DNA from 3 places in the Bariatricus sp. HCP28S3_A7 genome. Region 3 is predicted to be linked to each of the others. Evidence: riboswitches for the same ligand, from Rfam matches in the RefSeq annotation. Region 3 holds a riboswitch; each other region holds the start of a gene.
What was found. A riboswitch is a leader RNA that binds a small molecule or an ion and turns the genes downstream of it on or off. The one in region 3 is predicted to bind cobalamin.
Positions count from the first base shown of each region.

Region 1: it holds a riboswitch for cobalamin, as region 3 does, so the genes downstream of both, ACTNA4_RS13955 (sirohydrochlorin cobaltochelatase) here and ACTNA4_RS03965 (sirohydrochlorin cobaltochelatase) in region 3, are expected to answer to the same signal.
Region 2: it holds a riboswitch for cobalamin, as region 3 does, so the genes downstream of both, ACTNA4_RS02000 (ABC transporter substrate-binding protein) here and ACTNA4_RS03965 (sirohydrochlorin cobaltochelatase) in region 3, are expected to answer to the same signal.

Region 1 is NZ_JBQHSG010000030.1:6,779-13,528, reverse strand. Features, by position in the region: gene ACTNA4_RS13960 (ABC transporter ATP-binding protein) at 1-610, opposite strand, end outside; gene ACTNA4_RS13955 (sirohydrochlorin cobaltochelatase) at 910-2,118, opposite strand; cobalamin riboswitch at 2,348-2,536, opposite strand; gene ACTNA4_RS13950 (acyl-CoA dehydratase activase) at 2,662-3,426, opposite strand; gene ACTNA4_RS13945 (DUF3343 domain-containing protein) at 3,440-3,700, opposite strand; gene ACTNA4_RS13940 (double-cubane-cluster-containing anaerobic reductase) at 3,723-4,997, opposite strand; gene ACTNA4_RS13935 (aminotransferase class V-fold PLP-dependent enzyme) at 5,150-6,298, opposite strand; gene ACTNA4_RS13930 (FeoB-associated Cys-rich membrane protein) at 6,402-6,554, opposite strand; gene feoB (ferrous iron transport protein B) at 6,602-6,750, opposite strand, start outside.
Region 2 is NZ_JBQHSG010000002.1:135,631-142,380, reverse strand. Features, by position in the region: gene ACTNA4_RS02020 (cobalt-precorrin 5A hydrolase) at 1-856, shown strand, start outside; gene ACTNA4_RS02015 (zinc ribbon domain-containing protein) at 1,073-1,510, shown strand; gene cobK (precorrin-6A reductase) at 1,546-2,328, shown strand; gene ACTNA4_RS02005 (ABC-F family ATP-binding cassette domain-containing protein) at 2,381-3,937, opposite strand; cobalamin riboswitch at 4,085-4,283, shown strand; gene ACTNA4_RS02000 (ABC transporter substrate-binding protein) at 4,412-5,620, shown strand; gene ACTNA4_RS01995 (FecCD family ABC transporter permease) at 5,651-6,703, shown strand; gene ACTNA4_RS01990 (ABC transporter ATP-binding protein) at 6,703-6,750, shown strand, end outside.
Region 3 is NZ_JBQHSG010000004.1:54,273-61,022, reverse strand. Features, by position in the region: gene ACTNA4_RS03990 (ATP-binding cassette domain-containing protein) at 1-737, shown strand, start outside; gene ACTNA4_RS03985 (ABC transporter permease subunit) at 737-1,522, shown strand; gene ACTNA4_RS03980 (YitT family protein) at 1,571-2,416, shown strand; gene ACTNA4_RS03975 (SPFH domain-containing protein) at 2,562-3,569, shown strand; gene ACTNA4_RS03970 (PTS ascorbate transporter subunit IIC) at 3,571-3,783, shown strand; cobalamin riboswitch at 3,933-4,120, shown strand; gene ACTNA4_RS03965 (sirohydrochlorin cobaltochelatase) at 4,340-5,527, shown strand; gene ACTNA4_RS03960 (hypothetical protein) at 5,544-6,062, shown strand; gene ACTNA4_RS03955 (cyclase family protein) at 6,281-6,571, shown strand; gene ACTNA4_RS03950 (hypothetical protein) at 6,543-6,668, shown strand.

The DNA.
Region 1 (6,750 bases), on a different contig from region 3:
CATTATGCGTAACCATAATGACCGTATTCTTATACTTTCGATTGATGTCTTCAATCAACTTCAATATTTCCTTGGAAGTCGTATAATCCAATGCACCTGTCGGCTCATCGCAAAGCAGGATATCCGGATTCTTCACAATAGCGCGTCCGATAGAAACTCTCTGCTGCTGCCCGCCGGAGAGCTGGTTCGGGAGTTTATAACGGTGTTCATAGAGTCCCAGAGTCTGTAACAGATCATCAATATCAAGCGGATGATCCGACAGATATGCACCTACCTCAATATTTTCTTTCACATTTAAATTGCCGATCAGATTATACATCTGAAACACATATCCCAGATGCTTCCTGCGGTACTGTGTCAATTCCCTTTCTCCCATATCCTCCAGTTTGTCACCGTTTATGGAAATATAGCCGAAATCGGCACTGTCGATTCCTCCAATAATATTAAAAAGTGTGGATTTTCCCGAACCGGAAGGTCCCAGCAGAACACAGAACTCCCCTTTTGCGGCCGAAAAATTCATCCCGCATAATACTTCCTGGCGGGTGTCCCCACTTCCAAATCCTTTCTTTAAATCTACAACTTCCAAAAAATATCTCTCTTCCTCTGACATAACTACTCCTTTTCTCTTTTCAGTTTTCGCTTTTCTTTTTCCCGTTCTCGTTTCTGTGTTATTTCCATCAATTATCTTTCATTCCTCCTTCTATTTCCATCTGATAAACGAATATGGGGTTAGCTATGGCTAATTCATTATATCATATATATCTTCTAATGATTCACTCAGTCATGAAAACATTTCTCAATAATGCATGTTTGCATACAAAAAAATCGTGGCAATGCAGGAGCCCCTCTCTCCATACATTGCCACGAAACAAAAGATATTAGATCTATATTATTTATTGACTCATGCGATTACTGACCGATCACTGCTGCAGTATGTGCAATATAAATTTCCTGAATCTTAGCAATTCCTCCAAGACCAGCAATCTGTGTTTCTATACTTTCAAATTCTCCGGAAGCTTCAAACATACTCTTCCATGAGTCTTCGTCGTCTCCGGCCATGTCATTATTGGCATGATCGCCGGCCACTACCATCAGCGGACGAAGGATTACTTTTTTATACCCTGCCTGGGAAACAGCTTCAATGACAGCTTCACATGCAGTTTCTTCCGGCTCTCCTTCGACAGTTCCGATAAACACGTTCTCATATCCAAGGGCAGACATCTGTGCCTGCATCTGGCTGTAAGACACCTTCGCGGTATGAGAAGTTCCATGTCCCAGGAACACAAAAGCAGCACCATCCTCTTTTGCAGCATCCAGGCTGTCATAGCCTGCTTCGCTGACTGCTTCCGCAGTAATTGCCTCAGCAACTGCTGCCTTATCGTCATTGACAGTTTCCGCATCTGCACCCACTTCTCCAAGCAGAGGTTCTGCAACTTTTACACTCTCAAATTTGTCCGCATATGCCTCAACAGATTCCATCAATTCATCATACTCTGCGCCATGCATCAGGTGTGTCGGCTGGACAACCAGATTCTTTACGCCGTTTGCGACCGCTCGCTCCAGTGCCTGATCCATATTGTCAATGCATTCTCCGTCTCTTGCCTGAATATGATTGATAATGATCTGCGCGGTAAAGGCTCTTCTTACAGACCAGTCCGGATACGCTTCCTGAAGTGCATCTTCAATTCCTTTAATATCCTCTACACGGCTGTCATTAAAAGATGTTCCGAAGCTGACAACAAGAATCTCATTTTCTCCGATATCATCCTGATTCAGCGGATCATCCTTGGATGCATCGCCTGTATCTCTTCCAAAGTAATCCGGATCTGCATTTTCACCTTCTACCAGTTCCTTCTGGGCGTCTGTCAGTGCGTCCCAGGCTTCTTTCGCTTTCTTACACTGTTCATCCGTCTCATCCGTTCTTTGCTGTACATAGATTGCGTCAATCAGCGCTGCCACCTCATCCGCAGCCTTCTGATCCTCGTTTTCTGTACTTTCTTCCTTGTCGTTTTCTACTGTTGTTTCCGCATTTTCATCGCTTTTTCCGGAACATCCTGACAGAACCAGGGTTCCCACCAATGAAACAGCCAGTAAAATAGTTACCAGTTTTTTCTTCATCCTGCTCCTCCTTCATTTTCTGGCCATTTCCGATATATTCTCATTCGCTTTTAAGTCTGCAGGATAAAAATCTCGTAGACAAAAAAGCCCTTTTCCATAAAAATGGTAAAAGGGCGTAATGAATACATAACAAAACAGCACTCCCGGCAGATACAGGCATCGCCCGGGAATGTATCATTTCCATTATGATCGGTTGCGACCAGTTACTCGTGATCTGTGGGTCCTTCCCCACTCCGTTTTTCAATAGGCAGGTCTCCTGGCTTACGGATCTTAATCTAAGGCCGCCTTCCCAATTGCTCAGTGACATAAATGGCCTTGCACTCCCCGATCACAGTGACGAGTTCGTACAGGATTTGCACCTGTTTCCCTTTTAATCAGACAACCGGTGATTGTCTGAACCTATCAAGCTTACCTTATCATATACTGCAAAAAATGTAAAGACTCCGGAAATAGAAATATCTTACAGAAAGGAAAGCAGGAGCAAGGGTACTGATGAGTATCACCTTGCTCCTGCTCTTTGTGCTCACTTATATTTCTTTGCTACTATTTATTCTTCTTCTCCTTCGCCAGTAGTGCTGCCCCCAGCGCGCCGGCATACCGTCCGTTTTCAGTAGGTTCCACCGTCTTTCTGATTTTTGCAGAAAGGATTCTGGTAAAATATGTACTGTGACTCAACCCTCCTGTCAGAATAATCTTATCTGACAGTGCCTTCTTCTGGCTCAACTGTGCCACCTTAGATGCTACGGAATCAACGACCCCCGCCGCAATATCTTCACGATTTTTCCCGACACCGATATAATTGATGACTTCGGACTCTGCAAATACGGTGCAAAGAGAACTGATTGGTAAGACTGTTCCGCTTTCAGCCATATCAAAAAGCTCCTGAAGCGTGATTCCGAGACGATTTGCCATAATCTCCAGAAATTTCCCGGTCCCGGCGGAACATTTATCATTCATCAGGAAATCCTGCACGGTTCCGTTCTCGACCAGGATTACTTTGGTATCCTGTCCGCCCACATCAATAATCGTACAATTATCTCCTGCCATCTGTCTTCCGCCTCTTGCATGACATGTTATTTCGGTAATCACATAATCTGCAAAATCTACAGCAATTCTTCCATATCCGGTCGCTGCAACTTTTGTCTCATCAGACATGACATCCACTCCTTCTGCAAGAAGTTTCTCCTTGATAAGTAAGGTGGTCTCCTTGCTGCTCCATCCTGTAGGCAGTACAAATTGAAGCTCCTTATCCCCGATCACAGCAACTTTGGATGCTGTGGATCCGATATCTATTCCAACGTAATTCATATTCCTACCTCTTCTAACAATATTGATCTCTGTGTGGATTCAAATCCATTTCCACTTCGGTGATTTTCAAGATCTCTATATCATGTTCACGAATACACTGCCGGATCACCTCAAGATCTTCTTCTTTCACCATTAGTGAAATACCGCAGCATTTACTCGCACTTCTGGGGGTCGGGGCAATCACTGCCCAAACCCCCAGTTTTTTTAATTCTTTATAGAGACGCATTCCATTATCATGATTGGGAAACAATACATAATGCTGTATTTTCTGCATAGCTCTATGTTCCTCACATTTTTTAATTATTCAGCATTTCCACAAATGCACTGACTCTGGTACGAAGCTGCTGTGCATCACTGTCTGTATAATCTGTCTCAATTCCAAGAACCGGAATACCTGCTTCTTTCATCGCACGTTCTACAAAGTAGCCTTCTGTATCGTACAGATTACAGAATTTCAGATTCACATCAATGATACCGTCAACCTTGTACTCTTTCGCAAGACGTAAAATGTCATCAATTCTTGCGTGATTCGGCGTGAAGCAAGCACAGTTGATATTCATATACCGCTCAGAAAGAGCCATGATCTGGTCTTCCAGCGTTTCTTTTGTCTCATCCACATAGTTCTCGAAGTAGCGTGTTCCCGTACACATTTCTTCACATACCACAACCGCTCCGCTTGTCTCTACGATATTATGAAGCTTCCAGTTCGGAATTGCAAGCGGTGTTCCAGTCAGCATGATACGTTTCGTACCTGCGGGAACGACGCTGACACCATCTTTGATACGCTGTTCAAGCTCATCACAGAGCTTATTTGTCATCTGAGTAAATCTTGCCGGATCATCATAGAAAGCAATCTGGGAAATCACAAGCGCATCTGTACCGCTGATCGGAAGTGTCTCGCTCTTACGGCATTCATACAGTCTTGCGAGTGCTTTTCTCTTGTTATTGATCAGCTTAATGCTATCAGCCAGTTTTTCAGCCGTTACTTTATTTCCGGTAAATTCTTCTACCTTGTCTTTCAGAGCCGTAATTTCTTCTGCCCATGCTTTGACATCTTTTGCCCGCTTCATCTGCGGAAGATCCATAACATATACCGGAACGTCTTCAGAAAGAATTTCCCAAGCCTTTTTCTTACCGTCGCAGGTTGTCTCCCCGATATACATATCTGCGATTCGGAAGAATGGGCAGGTACGATCCAGTCTTGCTCCAACAGATGCTTTGATCAGCGGACAGGTATTGGTCGGAAGCACTCGTTCACCTCCCGGTACCCAGAACTGAGATCCCCCACACAGTCCTGTTGCAATTGCATCCGCTGCGAAAATAATCTCATCCGGAACATAGATACAGAAAGTTCCGAATACTTTCCCGCCCTTTTTCTGATGCTCAATCAGTTCCGCCGGTCTGATTCCGTGAATATCCGCTACAACCATGTTATAGTAATCCATTCCCTCCGGTCTGTTCTCCTGTGATAAAAACACATCCCCGAATGCCTGTGGAAGTACCGCACACAACTGGTCATGCAGTTCCAGATTCATCCCCAGTTCTTCCCACATTTTGCGATTATCAGCCATTTTGCTTGTCCTCCTTAATAAAATTATTTCTCAATAAAACTCTAACTATAGAGTATCATTTTTTGGGAGTACAGGCAATTTCATTTCCTGATTTATCCATTGATATTTATAATGCACATCACTATATATAGTTATCATCTATATGTGTCACTTTATAAGATTTTTAGGATACCTTCTACACAACGATCAATTTCCGAAAACGTATTGCTGGCACTAAATGCAAATCGGACCGTTCCCTGCGGAAAGGTATGGAGAGACTGATGAGCTGCCGGCGCACAGTGGAGCCCGACTCTTGTCATCACACCGCATTCCTGTTCCAGTTCAAATGCCGCAACCGCATTATCGATTGTCAGGAAATCCAGCGAGACAACCGCCACTCTGTCTTGCACATCTTTTCTTCCTACAATGCGCACCTGTGGAATCCTTTTGACTTCGTTCAGTAAATATTCCGTCAGTTCCATCTTTTTATCATGAATCGCTTTCAGTCCCTGCTCCCGGATATAGTCAAGTGACGCATGAAGCCCTATGATTCCGGGCAGATTCATGGTTCCACTCTCATATTTATCCGGCAGATAATCCGGCATCAGAAGGGAATCGGACTGACTTCCGGTTCCTCCGGCAATATACGGCTCCATTTTCTTATCCAGCCGTTCGGATATGAGAAATCCTCCGATCCCCTGCGGTCCCAGTAATCCTTTGTGCGCCGTAAATGCCAGAAAATCAACCTGACACTCCTGCATGTCTACCGGAAGCGTCCCGGCACTCTGTGCCGTATCTACTGCAAAAAATAATCCATACTCTTTGCAGATACTTCCAATCTCACGAATCGGCACAACCGTTCCGCACACATTCGATGCGTGCGTCATGATAACTGCCTTCGTATTTATCCGGATCCGTTCTCTCAAATCTTCCGGATCAAGATTTCCTTCTTCATCCACCGGAACAATATCGTAGTCCACACCTGCCAATTTCATCTGTTCCAGCGGACGCATCACAGCATTATGTTCCAGACCGCTGACCAGAACATGATCTCCGTTTTTTAAAAATCCCTTGATAAAATAATTCAGCGAATAGGTGATTCCCGGCGTAAAAATCACATTTCTTGAATCGGTTCCATGGAACAACTGTACAAGCTGATCCCTTGTCTCCAGTACAACACTTTCCACTTCATACGCCCCTGCATAATTTCCCCGGTTGATATTAAATGCTCCATTTTTCAAGAGCTCCGAAACTGCTTCCTGTACTCCCGGAGCCTTTGGCCATGAAGTACTGCCGTTGTCAAAATAGATTTTTTCTTCCATACCATTTCTCCATATGTTTTTTTCTATATTAACACAGTCTCTATCGTTATAGCAAATTTAAAAAATTCACTTGGATTCTCTCCAAGTGAATTCAAACTCCGCCTTATTTATCCTTTTTCCCACAGCTCTGGCTGCAGTGTCCGCAGTCACATCCACAGCAGCTTTTCCCATTTTTCTTATTTCTTCTCAGGATCGCGACCGCACCGCCCACAATGACCACTACCAAAAGAATAACGATTATATCTGCAATATTCATTTCAAACCTCCTGTTTTACATACCATCCTTGATACAGATCATCCACTTTACATCCCGACTGCAATACAGATAAATCTTGCAATAAATGCTGCAATCCAGGCAACCGCGCACTGCCAGAAGACAACGCCGACCGCCCATTTTGCGCCCAACTCCCGCTTGATGGAAGCAATGGCAGCAACACAAGGTGTATATAAAA
Region 2 (6,750 bases), on a different contig from region 3:
GATGATTGCACCGTGGGTGAAGGATAAATTTACAGATTCTCCGGTACTTGTGATGGATGAGAAAGGGACATATATCATACCATTGCTTTCAGGACATGTGGGAGGAGCGGTACAGATCGCACATGATATTGCAGAAGTGACAGGAGCAATACCTGTGATCACAACAGCGACGGATGTGCAGAAGAAATTCGCAGTCGATGTATTTGCGGTAAAGAACCATCTTTTGATCTCGGACCGGGAGAAGGCAAAGCAGATCTCGGCGTCCGTGCTTCGAGGGGAGAAAATCGAATTCGAGTGTGAGTTTCCGATAGAAGGGGATGTGCCGGAGGAATTGTCGCTTTCAAGTGGTGAAAAGATGGAGACAGAGGATCGGAAGGATAAGAGAGCCGCAAATTTCCGGATCGCTGTCAGGCAGTTTTATGATTCTTGTGATGAGAAAAATGTGAATACGCTGTTCCTTTATCCGAAGAATGTAATCGTCGGAATAGGGTGCCGGAAAGGTGTGCCTGCAGAGCAACTGAAGGAAGGTATGGATAAGATTTTGCAGGATCTGAGGCTGAAACGGGAGCAGGTAGAAGCCGTTGTGAGTATTGACCTGAAGAAAGAAGAAGCTGGCATTCTGGAAATGACCGATGAATGGAAGATACCATTTTACACATTTTCAGCGGAGGAGCTAAAGACAGTAAAATCGGTAAGCACAAGTTCTGAATTCGTGAGTCGTATTACCGGTGTAGATAATGTGTGTGAGAGGGCTGTGAAATATTTTTGCCCGGACGGGGAACTGATTCTTCCGAAGTCGAGTCTGGAACAGATGACATTTGCAGTTGTTTGTCGGAAAATGAAATTGTCATATTAGTGTACTGATATTTGATTGGAGCCATTGAACTTAAACTGAATGGTCATGCGGGATTTGTCTATCATCACACTTGTGATGAAGTTCCGGTACCGCTGATGAATGATATAAGAATTGCAGATTCCATTTCCCAGAACAGATCAATTTATCTGCAGCAACAGCGGGTTGCTTGCATGAAAAATAAAAAATTGTTATATTTTTCTTATGGAGGATAAAACAATGGAGACAAAAGATATTATTTTAGAACTCCGCAGAAAAAGCGGACTATCGCAGGAAGAACTTGCACAAAAAGTAATGGTTACAAGACAGGCTGTGTCTCGTTGGGAAAACGGTGAGACTGTACCTAATACTGACACATTAAAACTGTTATCCAGGGTATTTGATGTTTCAATTAATACCCTCTTGGGTGCACCGAGACAGTTGATATGCCAATGCTGTGGAATGCCGCTTGACGATTCCACAATCAGCAAAGAGCCGAATGGCGATTTCAATGAAGAATACTGTAAGTGGTGCTATTCGGATGGCGAATTCAAGTATACGAGTAAAGAACAGCTGATCGATTTTTGTGTAGAACATTTGGCAAATGAGAATTGGCCTGCAGAACAGGTGCGAGCGCATATGGAAGCAGTGGTTCCGAAACTGAATCATTGGAAATAACTGGGAAGAACCGTCCCCAACGACAGGGAGAAAAAATGGAGAAGATTTTGATTTTTGCAGGAACGACGGAGGGCAGGGAACTGGCAGAATTTGCTGGGGGATTAAAGGTTCAGGCTCTCGTAAGTGTGGCAACGGAATATGGTAAAACGTGTCTGGATGATTGTGATAATATACAGACTTTTGTTGGAAGAATGGATGAGGGGCAGATTGAAGCGTTTATTAGGAAAGAAAAGGTTGAGCTTGTGATTGATGCGACTCATCCGTTTGCGGTTCTTGTGACACGGAATATTCGTAAAGCATGTGAGAATACGGGGACGGAGTATTTGAGGTGTCTGCGGAGGGAGTGTGAAGAGGCATTCACGGTAGAGACCGGAGAGATCGTTTGGACGAGTACTGTGAAGCAGGCGGTGGAATATCTGGAGAAAACGGAGGGGAATATTCTGATTGCGACGGGAAGTAAGGAACTGGAAAAGTATGCTTCCATCCCCAATTATAAAGAGCGATGTTTTGCTAGGGTTCTGTCGACGGGGAAAGCGGTGGAGGACAGTATCCGGCTTGGGTTTGAGGGGAAACATCTGATTGCTATGCAGGGACCGTTTTCGGAGGAAATGAATCTGGCAATGCTCCGGCATGTGGATGCAAAATATTTTGTCACGAAAGAGTCCGGCAAAGCGGGGGGATTCCCGGAAAAAGTTAAGGCTGCAAAGGAGGCCGGGACTGTGCTGGTTGTGGTGGGAAGACCGGAGGAAGAAGGACTTGCGCTGGAAGAGGTATTTGATGAATTAAAGAGAAGATACGGGGATAAGAACAGGGGGTGATTGATAACATAATATCAGTCAACCCCTGAAATTGTTTTTGTGTGAATAACAATTACACAATCTTTGTCGTCCATTTGGAGCAGTCCCACACCGCATTTACAATATCCTGGTAGAATTCCGGCTCATGGCAGATGAGGAGCAGGGTCCCGCGGTATTCCTGAAGTGCCTTTTTCAGTGAATCCTTGGCATCTACATCCAGATGATTGGTAGGTTCGTCCAGCATCAGCACATTGGTTTCTTTGTTCAGGATCTTGCACAGGCGCACTTTTGCCTGTTCCCCGCCGCTCAAGACGCGAATCTGGCTTTCGATGTGTTTGGTCGTAAGTCCGCATTTGGCGAGCGCGGAGCGTACTTCATACTGAGTGTAGGAAGGGAATTCTTCCCAGATCTCATCGATGCAGGTGGTTCGGTTGTTGTGGCCTGCCTCCTGTTCAAAATAGCCGGTCAGCAGATTCTCGCCCAGCTCACATTTACCGGAAAGCGGAGGAACCAGACCGAGAATACTCTTGATCAGCGTAGTCTTTCCGATTCCGTTTGCACCGGTCAGCGCAATTTTCTGGCCACGCTCCAGCGTGAGGTTCAGAGGCCGTGAAAGGGGTTCGTCGTAACCGATGACGAAATCTTTGGTCTCAAAGATGTATTTACCCGGTGTCCGGCCGAGGCGGAAATGGAATTCCGGCTTCGGACGCTCGGCGGCGAGCTCTATGACATCCATCTTATCCAGCTTTTTCTGACGGGACATGGCCATGTTGCGGGTGGAGACGCGCGCTTTATTGCGTGCCACAAAATCCTTGAGTTGACTGATTTCCTGCTGCTGCTTCTTGTAGGCAGCCTCAAGCTGGGCTTTCTTCACTTCGTAGATTTTCTGGAAATTGTCATAATCTCCGACGTAGCGGTTCAGTTCCTGATTTTCCATATGATAAATGATGTTCACCACTTCATTCAGAAACGGAATGTCATGGGAAATCAGGACGAACGCATTTTCATATTCGGTGAGATAACGTTTCAGCCAGTTGATATGTTCTTCGTCCAGATAGTTGGTTGGCTCGTCCAGAAGCAGGATGTCCGGCTTTTCCAGAAGGAGTTTGCCGAGCAGGATACGGGTGCGCTGGCCGCCGCTTAAGTCGGTGACATCCTTGTCCAGTCCAAGATCCAGAAGCCCCAGCGCGCGTGCGACTTCTTCGACCTTTGCATCGATCACATAGAAATCGTGCATGGTCAGTGTGTCCTGGATGGTCCCAAGCTCTTCCATAAGTGTCATCATAGTATCTTCATCCACGTCCCCGAGGCGGTCACAGATCTCGTTCATCTTCGTTTCCAGTTCAAAAAGCCAGGAAAAGGCGGATTTCAGCACTTCGCGGATCGTCATGCCCTTTTCAAGTACAGTGTGCTGATCGAGATAACCGACACGGACATTTTTTGCCCATTCGATTTTCCCTTCGTCCGGCTGGAGTTTTCCTGTAACAATATTAAAAAAAGTAGATTTCCCTTCTCCGTTGGCTCCGACAAGTCCAATGTGTTCGCCTTTCAGAAGACGGAAGGACACATCATGAAAAATGGCGCGGTCACCGAAGCCGTGGGAAAGATGTTCAACATTTAAAATGCTCATTTTCGATTCTCCTTTGTTATGTGGTAACAAGTGACAGTGTCCTGCTTATTATATTATATCTACCGGATAAAAGGCAATGGATTTCGAAAGGATTTCAAGGGAAAAATGCGGTTGCCATACAGGCGGGGATATGTTATAGTGAGGGTGTTCTATATTGGGCTTTTCAGTGCCGGGCAGATGATTCAGATCTGCCGGGTTAAAAGGGAATCAGGTGCAAATCCTGAGCGGTCCGGCCACTGTAAACAGGGAGCGAGGTTATAGATAAGTCATTGCGTATCCAGCGCGAGAAGGCATAACCGGGCGATGAGCTGTAAGTCAGGAGACCTGCTGAGAAGAATGTGAATAGCTTCCGATGAAAGCATAGATTTGCAGAATATTTCAGGGGGAAGTCTGCTTTCGTACAGGAAAAGCGGGCTTTTTTGAATGGGAAATTTGTGCTTTGCGGATCGGATCGAAAGTGGAAAGAGGGATACGATGAAAAAGAGAGCAGCACGGTTCCTGTGTATGATACTGATTGCGGTACTGATTTTCGGAATTCCGGGATGTGGTTCGGAAGAGAAAACGATGCCGGAAACGGAAGAAAATAAGATGACATCTGAACCACAGCGGGAAGAGGCGAAAGAAACGCCGGGACCAATGGAAATCAAGGGACTTACTTATGAATCTGCGATGGAACTTGATTATGCAAAAGGGTTCGGGGTATATTATTATCAGGATGGATATAAGCTGATCCGGATCCGGGACGGGGAAGACTATCTTCTTGTTCCGGAGGGCAGGAATATTCCGTCGGATCTGGAAGAAGACATCGTGATTTTACATCAGCCGCTGGACCGTATTTATCTTGCGGCAACATCGGTGATGGCATTATTTGATTCGCTTGATGCATTGGATGCGATTCGCCTGAGCGGGACACAAAAATCCGGCTGGTACATTGAAAATGCGGTGCAGGCTATGGAAGATGGCGCCATCCTTTATGCCGGAAAATACAGTGAGCCGGATTATGAACTCCTGATCGATGAGGAATGTGATCTGGCTATTGAATCCACGATGATCCTGCATACTCCGAAGGTGCAGGAGATGCTTGAGATGCTTGAGATTCCGGTATTTATCGACCGGTCCAGTTATGAGACGCATCCGCTTGGAAGAACGGAGTGGATCAAGGTCTATGCCGCGATGCTGGACAAAGAAGAACAGGCAGAGACATTTTTCAAGGAACAGTCCAAAGTAATCGAAGAACTGAAGGACTTTGAAAATACAGAGCAGACGGTCGCCTTTTTCTATGTGAGTACCGATGGAACCGTCGTGGTCAGAAAGTCCGAAGATTACATTCCGAAAATGATCGAGATTGCGGGTGGACGTTATGTTTTCGATGATCTTGAAAATACGGAAAATAACAGTGCGTCGATCAGCATTTCTATGGAAGAATTCTTTGCATCTGCAGCCGACGCGGACTATCTGATCTACAATTCATCGATCGATAATCCGGTGGAATCGATGGAGGATCTTCTGGCGAAAAGTGAGCTGTTTGCAGATTTTAAAGCGGTGCAGGAAGGAAATGTGTGGTGTACCGGAAAGTACCTGTATCAGGCGACAGACATTGTCGGAAATCTGATTACAGACATTCATCTGATGCTTACCGATGGAAAAACGGAGGAGATGACATTTTTATATAAAGTGTCATGACGATATCAGGATATGAGAAAGTGAGGAACCATGGAGAAAAGGAAGAATAAGCCGGTACGAATGGAAGAGATGAGAAGACGGATCCGGTATTTGCTGGTGTTTGCCGGACTTCTGGCTGCATTTTGTGTGATTATTGTGCTGAATATTAATACGGGAAATGTACATATTTCTGTTTCTGAGATTCTGAATATTCTATTCGGACAGGCAAAGCAGGATGCGAATTACAGTATCATCTGGAAAATTCGTCTGCCAAGAGTTCTGATGGCAGCCCTTCTCGGAGGTGCCCTTTCTCTGTCCGGGTTCCTGCTTCAGACTTTTTTTGCCAATCCGATTGCAGGCCCCTTTGTGCTTGGCATTTCCTCGGGCGCGAAAATGGTGGTCGCCCTGACGATGATCGTATTTCTGAAGTACTTCAGCAGAGTCTCTTCGTATACGCTCATTATAGCGGCATTTATAGGTTCACTGATTGCGACCGGATTCATCCTTCTGATGTCAAGAAAGATCAATCATATGGCAACCCTTCTGGTGGCCGGAATCATGATCGGCTATATCTGTTCGGCGGTTACGGATTTTGTGGTTACATTTGCGGAGGACTCGGATATCGTGAATTTGCACGGCTGGTCTCAGGGAAGCTTTTCTGGGATGAGCTGGAGCAACGTGAAGGTTGCTTTTGTATTGATTGCTGTCACCGTTGTGATTACCTTCCTCTATTCCAAGCCAATCGGTGCGTACCAGCTTGGCGAAGCCTATGCGAGAAGCGCAGGAGTCAATATCCGAGTTTTTCGTGTGCTTCTGATCCTGCTCTCCAGTATGCTGTCGGGCTGTGTGACCGCATTTGCCGGACCGGTTTCTTTTGTTGGGATCGCGGTTCCGTTTCTGGTAAAGAGGATGCTGAATACGGCGAAACCGCTGATCGTGATCCCGGGAACATTTCTGGGAGGAGCGGTGTTCTGTATGGGGTGTGATCTTATTGCACGGATGGCATTTGCACCGCTGGAACTCAATATCAGTACGGTCACTTCCATTTTCGGAGCACCGGTCGTCATCTTTATGATGCTGCACAGACAGAAGGGAAGAGAATGATGGAAAATGCATATGTAAAGTTGCAGGATCTGACGGTAGGCTATCAT
Region 3 (6,750 bases):
CGCTTCTGGGACTGATCCATCCGACTTCGGGGCAGGCTAAAATACTGGGAATGGATATAGGGAAGGATAGAAATCAGATTCTGTCTGAAGTGGGATACTTGCCTTCGGAAGCAGTATTTTATCAGGGGATGAAGGTCAAAGATATTTTGAAGTTGTCTGCGGATCTGAGGAAGACAGACTGTGCGAAAGCATCGGCAGAATTATGTGACCGGCTGCAGCTTGATACGAGCCGGAAAGTGGAAGAGCTGTCTTTCGGGAACAGGAAAAAAGTTGCGATCGTTGCGGCGCTGCAGCATAATCCGAAGTTATTGATTCTCGATGAACCGACCAGTGGTCTGGATCCGCTCATGCAGAGGGAATTCTTCTCTGTCTTGAGAGAGAAAAATGAACAAGGTACAACCATTTTCCTGTCCAGCCATGTGCTGTCAGAGATTCAGAGAAATTGTACGAGAGCGGCAATTATTCGGGAAGGACGTATGATTGCCTGCGACAGTGTGGAAGCATTGTCCCGCACCAATGCAAAACGCATCACGATTCATGGAGCAATCTCACTTCAGGGATTGGATGGTGTACGTGATCTTCAGGAAACAGACGGCGTATCTAGTTTTCTTTATAGTGGAGATATCAAACGACTTCTCCAGATACTTGCAGGCAGTGATATCACGGATCTTTCGGTCGCAGAACCGGATCTGGAAGAAATATTTATGCATTACTATGAGGATGGAGGGGAGCAGTAATGACGTTAACAAAGCATGAATTAAAACAAGGCTGGAAAGCACTTGCGATATGGACGGTGTCGATCGGTTTTTTTATTGTAATCTGTGTGCTGCTGTATCCTGAAATGAAAGGTGAAATGGAAGGTGTCAGCGACATATTCGCTTCCATGGGAGCATTTACAGCAGCTTTTGGCATGGATCGTTTGAATTTTGGTACTCTGATCGGATTCTATTCTGTTGAGTGTGGAAATATTCTGGGATTAGGCGGAGCATTTTTTGCCTCTTTTGTTGCAGTCGGGGTTCTGGCAAAGGAAGAAAAAGAAAGAACCGCAGAATTTCTGCTTACACATCCGGTCAGCAGAAGCCGGGTTGTCAGTGAAAAGCTGATTTCTGTTCTTATTCAGATCGTGATTCTGAATGCGATCATCTTTGCGCTGTCGGTTGCTTCCATTAAAGGAATCGGAGAAGAGATCATGTGGAAAGAAATTTCTCTGATCCATCTTGCATTTTTTCTGGTGCAGCTGGAACTGGCAGGTATATGCTTTGGAATTTCAGCATTTATCAGAAAAAGCGGAATCGGAATCGGACTGGGAATTGCGACTGTGATGTATTTCCTGAACATTGTGGCTAATATTTCCGAAAGCGCAGAATTCTTAAAATATATCACACCATTTGGCTATGCCGAGAGCGCGGACATTGTGGAAAATGGCTGTCTGGATGGGAAAATGATTTTGATCGGGATGGCTGTGGCTGTCATTTGTGTTGTTCTGGGATATTGGAAATATTGCAGGAAGGATATTCAATAGACACAATTTGTGCTATGATAATGGAAGAAATATATTTTGGAGGTTATCATGAAAAAACAAGGTGTGTTCAAAGAGATGGCTATCCTTACAGGTGCGGTTGCGATCATCGCAGCAGCAGTATTTTTCTTCCTGATTCCGAGCCATACAGCGGTCAGCAGTATTTCAGGTCTGGCTATCGTGTTATCGAATTTTATCCCGCTTTCGATTTCAGCGATCACCATGATCCTGAATGTAGGATTGTTGATCATCGGATTTATCCTGTGCGGGCCGGAATTCGGATATAAGACCGTGTATACATCCATCATGCTTCCGGTATTTATGGGGATTCTGGAAGCGCTTCTGCCAAATAATCAGTCGCTGACCGGAGATCAGGCACTTGATGTACTCGCCTATATCCTGCTGGTGAGTGTGGGACTCAGTATTTTGTTTAACCGCAATGCGTCATCAGGAGGACTGGACATTGTTGCGAAAATCATGAACAAATTCCTGCATATGGAGTTGGGGAAGGCGATGTCCCTTGCCGGGATGTGTGTGGCACTTTCTGCTGCATTTGTTTATGACTCAAAGACGGTTGTACTGAGTGTGATCGGTACGTATTTTAACGGGATCGTGGTGGATTACTTTATTTTCGGGCAGAACGAAAAGAAAAGAGTGTGCATTGTATCCCAGAAGGAAGAATTGGTGCGGGATTTTATTCTGAACGATCTGCACAGCGGTGCAACGATCTATGAAGCGATTGGGGCGTATACGCTTGAAAAGCGCCGGGAGATCATTGCAATTGTAGACAAACATGAATATCAGAAGCTGATGAGATTCATGAATGAAAAGGATCCGGATGCATTTATGACGGTGTATTCGGTACATGACATGAGATATAAACCGAAAGTGTATTGAGAAATCAAAGCCAGTGATTTGTGTGAATCCACATTTCACCGGCTTTTGTTTTTTAATCCAAAATCTATTTTCTTTTCAAAATTATATTGCACATATGAAATAAATATGATATCATTTTGATATCAAAATAAAGGAGGGGGAACTCATGAAGGAAATCACATTAAACAATAGGAAGAACGGAATGCCGGTACTGCTTCTGACCATCGCTCTGTATGTACTCGCAACGGTAGGTCTGATCTTTGGGATCGAATACGAATACTGGATCCTTGTGGTTCTTTGCAGTATCTGGCTGGCACTTGGCTGGATTTTGTTTTTAGGTCTTAAGACACTGAAACCACAGGAAGCGCTTGTGCTTACTCTTTTCGGAAATTATGTCGGTACGCTGAAAGAGCCTGGTTTCTATTTTGTGAATCCGTTCTGTGTAGGTGTGAATCCGGCTGCGAAGACAAAGCTGAACCAGAGCGGAGACGTGGACAGCCAGTCCAAGAGGTCTGTAATTTTCACACAGCCACAGGCAGGACAGGCTGTGGAGACGGTGAATAAGAAGATCTCTCTGAAGGTTATGACACTGAATAACAACCGTCAGAAGATCAATGACTGCCTCGGCAACCCGGTGGAGATCGGAATTGCCGTTACATGGCGGGTGGTGGACACGGCAAAAGCAGTTTTTAATGTAGACAACTATAAGGAATACCTTTCTCTGCAGTGCGATAGTGCGCTCCGTAATATTGTGCGGCTATATCCTTACGATGTATCTCCGAATGTAGATACCACAGGAGACGGTGTCGCGGATGAAGGAAGCCTTCGCGGTTCCAGCGAAGTGGTTGCGGCAAGAATTAAAGAAGAGATCCAGGGCAGAGTGGAGGAAGCAGGCCTTGCGATCATCGAAGCGCGTATCACTTATCTGGCATATGCTCCGGAGATTGCGGCAGTCATGCTTCAGCGACAGCAGGCTTCTGCGATCATCGATGCGAGAAAAATGATCGTTGACGGAGCCGTGGGCATGGTGGAGATGGCACTTGAAAGGCTGGAAGAGAAGGATACAATAGCATTAGACGATGAAAGAAAAGCTGCGATGGTATCTAATCTGCTGGTTGTGCTTTGTGGAAATCATGATGCACAGCCGATAGTAAATACAGGAAGTCTTTACTAATATGGCAGAAACGAAAAAACAGATACCGCTTCGGGTATCACCAAAACTGTACGATGCCCTCGCAGCCTGGGCTGAAGATGATTTCCGTTCACTGAACGGGCAGATTGAATTTTTACTGACTGAATGTGTGAAGCAGCATCGAAAGGATGGCAAATATATTTCGAAGGAATTGCATGTGCGTCCACAGATCGATCTTCCGGAGAAAGAAGAATAATACATAAAAAGGCGGTGATGAGCCGTCTTTTTATGTTATGTGCAGGAGTTGTCGCCCGGAGTGGTCCGGCCGAAATAGATGAACATGCAGCGATTGAATTTGGAATCGGGGAAAACGAAGAAGCAGGCTTTACATTTCAGGCGGTTTGTGATAAGGTATGTTCGTCAGGTTCAGACAGCATTAGCTGTCTGATTAAAAGGGAAACAGGTGGAAGTCCTGTACGAACTCGTCACTGTAAACGGGGAGTGCAAGGCCAGGAATGTCACTGAGCAATCGGGAAGGCGGCCTTGGATCTGGATCCGTAAGTCAGGAGACCTGCCTGCAAAAAACGGAGTGGGAAGAACCCACAGGCCACGAGTAACTGGTCGCAACCGATAAGAGTCATATTCCACATTCTCATCATCAGGCACCGGTGAAAGACCGGCTGTTTTGGAGAGAGTGCTGTTTGCGTATGTTATTATGAAGTGTGCCTTTTACCGACGATATGGGAAAGGCACCTCTTTTTTGTTGTACGCATTATCGGGAGAACGACATAATAAGAAGGAGGAGATTCAGAATGAAGAAAAGATTACTCACAATTCTACTGGCCGTTTCCGTAATCAGCACATTAACAATAGCAGGATGTTCTGGTGGAAATGGGGAAGAAAAAGAGGAGACCAAAGAAACAGAAGATGATCAGAAAGCAGCGAATGAGGTGGCAGATTTGATAGACGCAATCTATGTTCAGGAAAGAAACGATCAGACGGATGAAGCGTGTAAGGCTGCAAAAGAAGCATGGGATGAACTGACGGATGAGCAGAAGGAACTGGTAGAAGGAGAAAATGCGGACCCGGATTATTTTGGAAAAGATACCGGAGACGCATCCGCCGACGATCCAAGGAACCAGGATGGAATCGGAGAAAATGAACTTCTGGCAGTCAGCTTCGGAACATCTTACAATGACAGCCGCGTGGAAGATATTAAAGGAATAGAAGATGCCCTGCAGGAGGCATATCCTGACTGGTCCGTAAGAAGAGCATTTACATCGCAGATTATCATCAATCACATACAGGCGAGAGACGGAGAATGTATTGACAATATGGATCAGGCTCTGGAGCGTGCAGTGAAAAATAATGTGAAGAATCTGATCGTACAGCCGACCCACTTGATGCATGGAGCAGAATATGATGAACTGGTCAAAGCAGTGGAGCGTTACCAGGACAAATTTGAATCCGTAAAGGTTGCGGAACCGCTTCTGGGTGAAGTGGGAAGCGATGCTTCGGCAATCAATTCAGATAAAGAAGCTGTTGCAAAGGCAGTGACGGCACAGGCTGTTGAAACAGCAGGATATGACAGCCTCGATGCAGCGAAGGAAGATGGTACGGCATTTGTATTTATGGGACATGGCACCTCCCATACGGCAAAAGTTTCCTACAGCCAGATGCAGACACAGATGCAGGTACTCGGCTACGACAATGTATTTATCGGGACCGTCGAAGGGGAACCGGAAGAAACTTCCTGCGAGGCAATTATTGAAGCAGTAAAAAATGCGGGATATAAAAAGGTCATTCTCCGGCCGTTGATGGTTGTGGCGGGGGATCACGCAAATAATGATATGGCCGGAGAGGATGAAGATTCATGGAAGAGTCTGTTTGAGAATTCCGGATTTTTTGAACAAGTGGATGTGCAGATTGCAGGACTTGGTGGAATCGAGGCTATTCAGCAGATTTATGTTGATCACACTGCGGCAGTCATTGATAAATAATGGGAGGATCAGAAGTATGAAGAAGAAAATAGCAGCCATGCTTGGAATGGCAATACTGGCATCCGCGTTGATGCTCGGATGTGGAAAGAAAGAAGAAGCTGCAAAGACAGATACCGAGACACTTACGGAAAATACAGCTCAGAGTGAAGAAGCCGGGGAGGCTGAACTGGAAGACGGAATTTACAGTGCAGAATTCCAAACTGACAGCAGCATGTTTCATGTAAATGAAGCCTGTGACGGAAAAGGAACTCTGACGGTTAAGGATGGTCAGATGACGATTCACATTTCACTTACATCGAAAAATATTGTCAATCTCTATCCGGGACTTGCAGAGGCTGCCGTGAAAGAAGGAGCGGAGCTTCTGATTCCTACCGAAGATACGGTTACCTATAGTGATGGAACGACGGAAGAAGTGAATGGATTTGATGTTCCGGTTCCGGCGTTGGATGAAGAATTTGACCTTGCGCTGATTGGAACGAAAGGAAAATGGTATGATCATAAAGTCAGCGTATCGAATCCGGTTCGGGAAGAATAAAATGTCAGGGTGCTGTTAAGTTACAGCGAAATCGTTGGTGGAACGGAGATCGAACCTGGAAGAAACAAATAATGTGAATAACCGGACGGTACAATTGGCAGGATGAACAAAATTGTAACGTCTGGTTTTTTATTATAAGGGAAAATAATTGATGATTGACAATATTGTTTTCAAAAAAGTGATATACTGGATAAAATAGGTTAATGGAGGGAGAAGAGATGAGAATATATGATATTTCGCAGGAAGTGTTCGGATGCAATGTATTTCCCGGAGATTCGGCTCCTGAAAAAGAGATCTTATCCGTGATAGCAAAGGATTCGCCATGCAATTTATCGGCATTTCGAATGTGTGCCCACAACGGAACACATGTGGATGCTCCATATCATTTTTTCCAGAAAGGAAGAACAATCGACCAGGTAAAACTGGAAAAATTTATCGGAAATGCCTATGTAACAGAACACACTTCTGGGAGCGGAAATTGTGTTGCTGGAAGGAATCTGTCTGGATAGGGTTCCCGAAGGATGCTATTTCCTGAATGCGACACCGATCAATCTGGGAGACGGAGATGGGGCACCTTGCCGGGCGATACTGGTGGAATTGGACTGAGTTATTTTGAAAGAAGATAAGACTCCTGCCACGCGGTAAGTACGTCGAGGTGTATTTGAAAGTTACTTTATAAAAAGAATAC